One region of the Pseudoalteromonas sp. APC 3358 genome, then DNA from elsewhere that is predicted to be linked to it. Evidence: predicted binding sites of a transcription regulator. Region 1 holds the regulator's gene; each other region holds the start of a gene.
What was found. Region 1 encodes sigma-54, which starts transcription at its own class of promoters, with help from an activator protein. Its sites were predicted from a motif close to GTTGGCACGNNNNTNGNNT; they were not measured.

Region 1 (3,217 bases):
GAGGCAACGAGTCAATTGATAGTGGGTGTAATCTACGAGTTTCAGAAAAACGTTTGATCAATGTTTGATCGTCGCTATCTAAATAAAATAACGTAGGGTTTGCAAAGCCTGGCAAGTATTCAAGAATATCGTTAAATTCATCTTGTTGTTTAGGGATGTTACGCACATCAATGCTAACAGCAATTTTATCGTAGCTATCAGACACACTGCGAACTAATGAAGGAAGCAAGTTAACTGGAATATTATCTACGCAATAATAACCTAAATCTTCTACAACGCGTAAAGCAACCGACTTTCCAGAACCAGAACGGCCGCTTATGATAATTAACTCCATTTAACACCCTTTATAAAACTATGATTGATTGACAATAACTTGGTAAAGCTCAGCATCTGATTTTGCACTGCGTAACTGTTTACAAAAATCTTTGTTGTTTAGTTTATCAGCAATGGTTGCTAGAGTCTTTAAGTGCTGCTGGTTATCGCCATCTGGTACGATGAGTGCAACGAAAATATCAACAGGGCGATTATCGATTGCATCAAAATTTATTGGAGTTTCGCTAACGAGTACTAAAGCCAAAGGCTCTTCTGCACCGCTCATTCTTCCATGAGGAATGGCAATGCCACGCCCTATACCTGTACTACCCAATTTTTCTCTGCTCATTAAAGCATTAAGAATATCTTGTTGCGGTAAATACGGAAGTTTGTCGTGAGCAAGTTCGCTAATGAACTCTAAAATTCTTTTTTTGCTATTAAAAAGGACCGCAGCTTTGCTGCAGTCCTGGCATATAAGTGAGCTTAATTTCATCATATTAGTGTCGAGCAAGCTTCTCTTTGTGTTTAATTACTTGTCGATCGAGCTTGTCGATCAACGAGTCAATGGCGGCATACATATCTTGATGTTCTGTAGAGGCAAATAGCTCAGCACCGCTTACGTGTATGGTGGCTTCTGCTTTTTGATTTAATTTTTCTACATCGAGAATGACATGAACATTATTAATATGATCAGAGTGTCTTTCTAGCTTCGCAAATTTGGTATTAATATAGTCTCTTAGTGAATCGGTTAATTCTACGTGACGACCAGTTAAGTTTAGTTGCATAAGCATTACCCTCTTTTTTTTGCGTCTTAAATCAAACTTTTACGCTGATTTGACGGTGGAATAGCCAGAGATTCGCGGTATTTTGCGATTGTACGTCTCGCTACTTTAATTCCTTGCTCAGCCAATATATCCGCTATTTTGCTATCACTCAATGGTTTTGCTGAGTTTTCTGCTGCGATTAATTTTCGGATAAGCGCACGGATTGCTGTAGATGAACATTCACCACCGTTTTCGGTGCTTACATGGCTTGAGAAAAAGTATTTAAGCTCAAATATACCACGGGGTGTGTGCATATACTTTTGGGTTGTTACGCGCGAAATTGTTGATTCGTGCATTTCTACCATTTCAGCAACATCATTTAAAACCATTGGTTTCATGGCTTCAGGACCGTGTTCAAAAAAGCCTTGTTGTTGCTTAACAATACAATTTGTTACTTTTAATAGCGTGTCGTTTCTACTTTCTAAGCTTTTAATAAACCATTTAGCTTCTTGTAAATGCGAGCGAATAAACTGGCTGTCACCACTGGATTTTACAGTGCGAGACATTGCAGCGTATTGGCTATTAACACGAATTTTAGGCATGCTATCTGGGTTTAACTCAACAACCCAGCGGCCTTTAATTTTTTTAACTGACACATCGGGAATAACATACTCAGATTCTTCTCTTACAATAGTATCTGCAGGTTTAGGGCTAAGAGTATGTATTAATGTCATTACTTCTTTAAGCTCTTCTTCTTTGAGCTTAGTTTTCTTCATTAATGTACGATAGTCACGAGCAGCTAATAAATCAATATGCTCGGTTAAAATCATTTTTGTTTCATTAATGTAAGGTGTTTCTTTATCAAACTGGTTAAGCTGAATACACAAACACTCTTGTAAACTACGTGCAGCAATACCAACAGGATCAAACAGTTGGATGCGTTTTAATACAGCTTCAATTTCATCAAGTTCGACTTCGTTATCATCTTCGTTTTCTTGATTAAAGCTTTCTAAAATCTCTTCGCAGCTTAGTGTTAAAATACCTGAATCATCGACGGCTTCTACAATAGCAATAGCAATAGCTTCGTCTGTAGGGCTAAATGGCGTTAGTTGTAACTGCCACATTAGATACTCATGGAGCGTTTCAGTAGAGGCGCCTTGGTATATTGATTCGTCTTCAGGCATCGGACCCGATGATGCTGCTGGAGCGGCACTCATGTACTCATCCCAACTAACATCCATAGCCATGTCGTCACTTAGCGTGTCTTTTGCAAGTGCTTCACCACTATCTTGTTCGTATTCGCTTGGAGCATCATCGGCAGATGCGCTAACAGTTATGTCATCTGTATCTGCTTTTTGCTCGTTTTTACCTGCAGCGTCTTCTGAATAGTCTGCTTCTTCAACCTCTAATAGCGGGTTGCTGTCGAGAGCTTCTTGTATTTCTTGCTGGAGATCCAATGTACTGAGTTGCAACAAACGAATAGCTTGTTGCAGCTGTGGAGTCATTGTAAGTTGCTGGCCCATGCGCAGCTGTAGTGATTGCCTCATGTATCTCTAACAATCCTTTTATGTTGTTATAATTAATACTAGCAGATGCTTAAAGACATGGCGTAAATGTTACAGCCTAAATTGCTCGCCTAAGTAAACATCGCGTACTGTTTTATCATTTAATACGTGTTCTGGAGTACCTGATGCAATCAGCTCCCCATGAGAAACAATGTAGGCTTTTTCACAAACATCAAGGGTTTCTCTTACGTTATGATCGGTAATTAATACACCAATCCCACGATTTTTAAGATGTTCTATTATTTTCTTTATATCTAATACCGAAATCGGGTCAACACCTGCAAATGGTTCATCCAGTAATATAAATTTAGGATCTGCTGCCAGCGCACGTGCTATTTCAACACGACGACGTTCGCCACCCGACAATGCCATACCTTGGCTATCACGAATGTGTTGTATGCTAAATTCATCTAATAATTTATCGAGAGTGTCTTCTCTAGCTTGTTTATTTAACTCTTTGCGCGTTTCTAAAATGGCCATTAAGTTTTGATAAACAGTCAGCTTTCTGAATATTGAAGACTCTTGCGGTAAGTAGCCAATGCCTAATCTAGCACGACTATGCATAGGTAAAAGAGT
Region 2 (3,217 bases), 380 kb from region 1:
AAGTTCAATACCATCATCTGGCAATAGCCCACTACCCGTTTGGCTAAACTCAGCGTCTGGCTCACTTTCGTAATCACTAAAGCCTGTGCTAAATATGTCGTTAAAGGCGTCTTTTTCCATTAACTCTTCAGGGTATTCTGGCTCGTATGCTTCAACTTCAATGTAACGATATTTATTAGGTAAGTCGGGAATATCAACCACTTTTTCAGGAAACATAATAACCATACGTTCCACTAAATTAGCAAGCTCACGAATATTACCAGGCCAAGCATGTTCTTTTAAACTCTCAACTGCGCGCTCAGTAAACTTAGCGGTAGAACCTGTTTGGTCGTTAACACGGCGCATTAACTCTTTTAAAAGCAGCGGAATATCATCAGCACGTTCACTCAGCGATGGGTTTTCGATAGGAAATACATTTAAGCGGTAATATAAATCTTCCCTAAAACTCCCCTCTTCAATCATTGTTTCTAAGTTACGATGCGTGGCCGCAATAACGCGTACATCAGCCTGAATAGCCTTGGTGCCACCAACACGCTCGTAGCTGCGTTCTTGCAATACTCGCAGCAACTTAACTTGCATTTGCAGTGGCATATCGCCTATTTCATCTAAAAATAGCGTTCCACCTTGAGCAAGTTCAAAGCGCCCTTTACGCGCCGATATAGCACCAGTAAACGCGCCCTTTTCATGGCCAAATAGTTCACTTTCGAGCAGCTCTGCAGGAATAGCACCACAGTTAACTGGTACAAACGGTCCATTAATACGCTTTGAAAGCAGGTGTACATTACGGGCAACAACTTCTTTACCAGTACCTGATTCGCCTAAAATTAAAACATTAGCGTCGGTTTTTGCCACTTGTTCAATTAAAAAGCGAACATCTTTTACGGCCTCTGTTTCACCAACAAGTCCATCAAAAATCTTATGCGGTTTAGTATGCTTATGCTCATTAGGCAACATACGCTGATACTGCTGGCAATCGTGGAGTAACTGAGTTGTCACTTCGTGATTAAATGGCTCACAGATAAGCCCCACTACATTAGCTATACTTAATAGTGGTTTTAGCGTTTCGCCAATTAGTAAAAACGGTAGGGTTGGATAGCGTTTAATTAAGCTTTCGTGGTCAAGTGATTGCAACGCTCCTAAAATAATCATGCATTCTTGCTGCTGATATTTTTTGCATTCTTGTTCAAAGCAGTCTTCGCTTAATAGTTGAGCAGCTTCACCAATAAAGCCAAGCGAAGCATTTAATCCTATTGCGCGGTTGTTATTATTATCTAAAATCAAGATCATATTTAGCGAGCCGTACTTTCACTAATTTGTATAATTAGTTAAATTGTAAGCCAGTTCAGCATGGATGCAAGTGATAGCGGCAGTTTTTTGACATAAACGCCAAAAAACAGACGGGCTAGTTAAGTCAATCATACTTAATAGTTAATCATTAAGTATGAGTTGCAGTTTTAACTTAGTTATTACTCAGCGATTACTTAACGATTACCTAAATACAACTTAGCTCTAATAATTAATTTACTCGGCTATAAAAATGCTATTGTTAGTAAATAAACTCAATTATAAATTTAAGTTGAAGTTACAAATGCCGATATATAAATAAGTGAAAATGCTTGGCATTAATATTGCTTTGTTCTTATAAAAGTATAAAAGCTTAATTAATTTTTTGTATTAGCTTTCACATAATTTTATCGTTTTAAATTTTAGGATTTTCCCATGGCTCATGTCTCAGTAAAAAAATACGGTCAAGTTCGTGCCAGTAGTATTGCCGAAATGGCCCCTTACGAACAAATAAACCTTATATTCAGTAATATTATCGGTCGCTTAGCAGCAACAAAAGGGTTTATTGAGCGCAAAGAAATACAAAAAAAAGGTGAAAACATTTCAGCCTGTGTTTTATTATTTGGTGCACTGCAAGACGCACTTAATTTAGAAGTAGAACAAGACCCTAGTATCTCTAACAATTTATTGGCACTTTACGATTACTGCCAACGCCGTTTAACGCAAGCGAACATAAACAACGATATTGAAGCAATTATTGAAGTATCAAGTATTGTTAAAGAAATTAAAGAAGGCTGGGATAACATTCCACTAGATCAACGAAACCCTGCGGTTTAATTTAAATTATGGACTCGCCAACATCTTCAGAGCCACTAACGAACTACTCTGAGCTCATACAAACGTTGCTTAGTGAAATTGAAGTGTTAGTAAATGATGATAATGCAGACGAAGCTCAGCCTCTTTTAGACACTTTAAATGTTGAACTAAAGCAATGGTGCGAAAGCAGCGACGGCCCAAGTGCAGAGCAATTAGAATTAATTCAGCTTCGTATAAATACCATTTTAGTTAAAGCGAATAATGCAAAAAACGAATCATCAAAAGCTATTATTAAACATAAAAAGTCTGGTAAGGCGATAAAAGCTTATAAAGCCATCTAGTAAATGGTTTTAATAAACTACCTTTATTCTAACTAAATACATGGCTATAGCTTACTATTTGAATTAAAGAGCAATACACACAAAAAACCGCTAAATTTAAACTTAGCGGTTTTTTATTGATTCGTAATACCTTTAACTCAGCTCTTAATTTGATTGCCTAACTACGCCTGGCATGTTCTCTAACTGAGCTTGAACATAACTACTGGTGTTATTAAGGCTCGCTACTAATAAATCCATCGCATTATATTGAGCATATAGTCGAGATGATAGCGACTCCATTTTACTGGCAAGGTCCAAGCGATCATCATCTAAATCATCTAGTTGATTTGTTTTACTGTCAATTCTGTTTTGAATAATACCATTGGAATCTGTATAAAAGCTCATTAGTTCGTCAAACGACTGAGCAAAACCATCATCGTCATCACCTACAAAAAACTGCTGCACTAAATTTACATCTGCATCTATTTGCTCATCGAGTGTTTCTGTATTTAGCGTTAAAACACCGTAGCGATCTGTTTCGACACCTAATTGCGAAAGTGATAACGAATTACCATCGCCTAAATCAATTGATTCAGTTATTTCACTACGAAGCTTTGACATAACGCCTCGAAGTAGTGAATCCCCAGCCATAACTCCAGCGCCAGCTTCACTTGAGGCACCTAAATTATTACTGAGCTCTAACAATTCATTGTAACTAGCAATAAACCCATTTAAACCTGTTTTAATATTAGTGTTGTTTTCGGTAATTGATATGTCGCTTATGTCGTCGTCGGTAT
Region 3 (3,217 bases), on a different contig from region 1:
ATTTTCACGAATAGTCTGGTTATGATCAGGTGAGGAAATAGCAATACTAAAGGCCGCTTGTTGAGGCTGAGGTTGCTCGTCAAAAATGTCAGTATTTGTTGCAGGCATATTAAGATCTTGGCTGGTGAGCTTTACCTCTTGGGCCCCTTTATGAGGGGTGTCTGAGAACACTAATACGCCATTTTTATCTTTCCAAGCGTATATTTTTGTTTCACCGGCATAACCATAATTACTTAATCCTAAAGTAATTAATAGTAATAAAATCTTGTTATTCACTCTGCAGCCCTGCATTTTTATCGGTAACTTAACTTTAGTGGAGATTGACTAATTTTACCATTAAAAAAGCCCGCAAAGCGGGCTTGAGAACACACATATTTTTTACAGCTTAATTAACAGCTGTAGTACATTTCAAACTCAACTGGGTGAGTTGTCATGTTAAGCTTTTCAACTTCTTGAGACTTAAGTGAGATGTAAGCATCGATTAAGTCATCAGTGAAAACGCCACCTTGAGTTAAGAATTCACGGTCTGAATCTAGTGCAGATAGTGCTTCGTCAAGTGATGCTGCAACAGTTGGAATTTCTGCTGCTTCTTCAGCTGGTAAGTCGTATAAATCTTTATCCATAGCATCGCCAGGATGGATCTTGTTTTTGATACCATCAAGGCCAGCCATAAGCATTGCTGAGAAAGCAAGGTATGGGTTAGCAGTTGGATCCGGGAAGCGTACTTCAATACGACGACCTTTTTCAGATGGAACCACTGGGATACGGATTGATGCAGAACGGTTACGTGCAGAGTATGCAAGCATAACTGGTGCTTCAAAACCTGGTACTAAACGTTTGTACGAGTTAGTAGACGCATTTGCAAAAGCGTTAATTGCTTTAGCATGCTTGATGATGCCGCCAATGTAGTAAAGTGCATCTTCAGAAAGACCGCCGTACTTATCACCAGCAAAAAGGTTTACACCATCTTTAGCAAGTGACTGGTGACAATGCATACCAGAACCGTTATCACCAACAACTGGCTTAGGCATAAACGTTGCTGTTTTACCGTATAAGTGAGCCATGTTATGGATAACATATTTCATTTCTTGGATTTCATCCGCTTTTAATACCATTGTATTAAAGCGAGTAGCGATTTCGTTTTGACCTGCTGTTGCTACTTCGTGGTGATGTGCTTCTACTACTTGGCCCATTTCTTCTAGAACTAGACACGTAGCTGAACGCCAATCTTGGAAGTCATCAACTGGAGCAACTGGGAAGTAACCGCCTTTAACACCTGGACGGTGACCAGTGTTGCCATCTGCATATTCTTTATCTGAGTTCCAAGCAGCTTGCTTAGAATCAATTTTGTACATAGAACCAGACATATCTGATTTGTATTTAACATCGTCAAATACGAAAAATTCTGGCTCAGGGCCAAATAAAACAGTGTCTGCAATGCCTGTAGAACGCATGTAATCTTCAGCACGCTTAGCAACAGAACGCGGGTCGCGCTCATAGCCTTGTAGTGTAGAAGGCTCTACTACGTCACAACGTAAAATTAATGTCGCTTCTTCAGTGAAAGGGTCTAGTTTGATTGACTCAGGAACTGGCATTAATACCATGTCTGATTCGTTTATGCCTTTCCAGCCTGCAATTGAAGAACCGTCGAACATTTTACCGTCTTCGAAAAAATCTTCATCAACTTGGTGATGAGGAATCGATACATGTTGCTCTTTACCCTTAGTGTCAGTAAAGCGTAAATCAATGAACTTGACGTCATTTTCTTTAATAAAATCTAAAACCGATTGTGACATGTGTCCTCCAACTATTGGGTTTTGTTATTGCTGCATAATTGCTTTGGTATTTACTAAGCTGATTTTGTGCCATTATTGTAACTGGCTGTTTATAAATTAAAAAAATATCATTGCATCAAAATGGAATATATAAACGCACCATATTGGTGCGTAAATATTCCATTTTAGTGCAAAATTTACAGAGCGTAATTTGTTGTTAATTTAATCAGCTGAAATTAGCATAACCTAAATGTAAAAGAGTAACAAAAAGATCGGAAAAATAGCCAAAAAGACTGTTTTTCAAAAAAATATTGAAATTTAATTCATATAATTGTCATATATAAAACAGATACTTAGTAAAAGTATTGAGAAAGTTTTAAAATATGTATTGGATAAACTTTCATCCATGTCATTAATGAGGGATAATATGCGCCCTTTTAAATCCTATGCTGGGACATCTCGCGAAAGCGTGGATGAGTGCGTAGATCTTGCAGGATCATTGAGAATTTAATTTCTCTGAGTAAATATATGAGCATCGAAAAGTTAAGAAATATAGCGATTATCGCGCACGTTGACCACGGTAAAACAACTCTGGTTGACAAACTACTTGAGCAATCAGGTACATTAGAAACACGCGGCGGTAACGAAGAGCGCGTGATGGACTCAAACGACATTGAGAAAGAACGTGGTATTACCATTTTGGCTAAAAACACAGCCATCTCTTGGAACGACTACCATATCAATATCGTAGATACTCCGGGACACGCCGATTTCGGTGGTGAAGTTGAACGCGTACTTTCGATGGCTGACTCAGTATTATTACTTGTTGATGCTCAAGAAGGTCCAATGCCACAAACGCGTTTCGTTACGCAAAAGGCATTCGCGCAAGGCTTAAAGCCAATCGTAGTTATCAATAAAATTGATAAGCCAGGTTCACGTCCTGATTGGGTTATGGATCAAATCTTTGATTTATTCGACAACCTTGGCGCAACTGACGAACAGTTAGACTTTAAAGTAATCTACGCTTCAGCTATCAACGGCTGGGCAACACTAGATTTAGACGAGCCATCAGACAACATGGAACCTATGTTCAAGATGATCGTTGACGAAGTATCACCACCGGATGCAGATCCTGAAGGTGACTTCCAAATGCAAATTTCTCAACTAGATTACAACTCTTATGTTGGTGTAGTTGGTATTGGTCGTATTAAACGTGGTTCTGTTGCTCCTAACCAACAAGTTACTATTATCAGTGCTGATGGCACTACACGTAATGGTAAAATTGGCGCAGTACAAAGCTACCTAGGTCTTGAACGTATCGAAACTGATAGAGCTTACGCTGGTAACATCGTAACTGTAACAGGTATTGGTGAGCTTAAGATTTCTGATACAGTTTGTTTCCCAGGAAACGTTGAAGCATTACCACCACTAAGTGTTGATGA

Region 2: fliS (flagellar export chaperone FliS) is a predicted target of sigma-54. The motif match lies at 1,616-1,634, and genes of this name have one in related genera.
Region 3: glnA (glutamate--ammonia ligase) is a predicted target of sigma-54. The motif match lies at 1,852-1,870, and genes of this name have one in related genera.

What each region holds. Positions count from the first base shown of each region.
Region 1 covers NZ_JASDCE010000002.1:80,155-83,371, forward strand. Annotated here, with positions in the region: gene rapZ (RNase adapter RapZ) at 1-334, opposite strand, end outside; gene ptsN (PTS IIA-like nitrogen regulatory protein PtsN) at 353-805, opposite strand; gene hpf (ribosome hibernation promoting factor) at 810-1,097, opposite strand; gene QL995_RS03035 (RNA polymerase factor sigma-54) at 1,124-2,623, opposite strand; gene lptB (LPS export ABC transporter ATP-binding protein) at 2,693-3,217, opposite strand, start outside.
Region 2 covers NZ_JASDCE010000002.1:463,472-466,688, reverse strand. Annotated here, with positions in the region: gene QL995_RS04695 (sigma-54-dependent Fis family transcriptional regulator) at 1-1,287, opposite strand, end outside; gene fliS (flagellar export chaperone FliS) at 1,720-2,121, shown strand; gene QL995_RS04685 (hypothetical protein) at 2,130-2,441, shown strand; gene fliD (flagellar filament capping protein FliD) at 2,586-3,217, opposite strand, start outside.
Region 3 covers NZ_JASDCE010000006.1:119,150-122,366, reverse strand. Annotated here, with positions in the region: gene QL995_RS11390 (DUF4124 domain-containing protein) at 1-276, opposite strand, end outside; gene glnA (glutamate--ammonia ligase) at 390-1,796, opposite strand; gene typA (translational GTPase TypA) at 2,304-3,217, shown strand, end outside.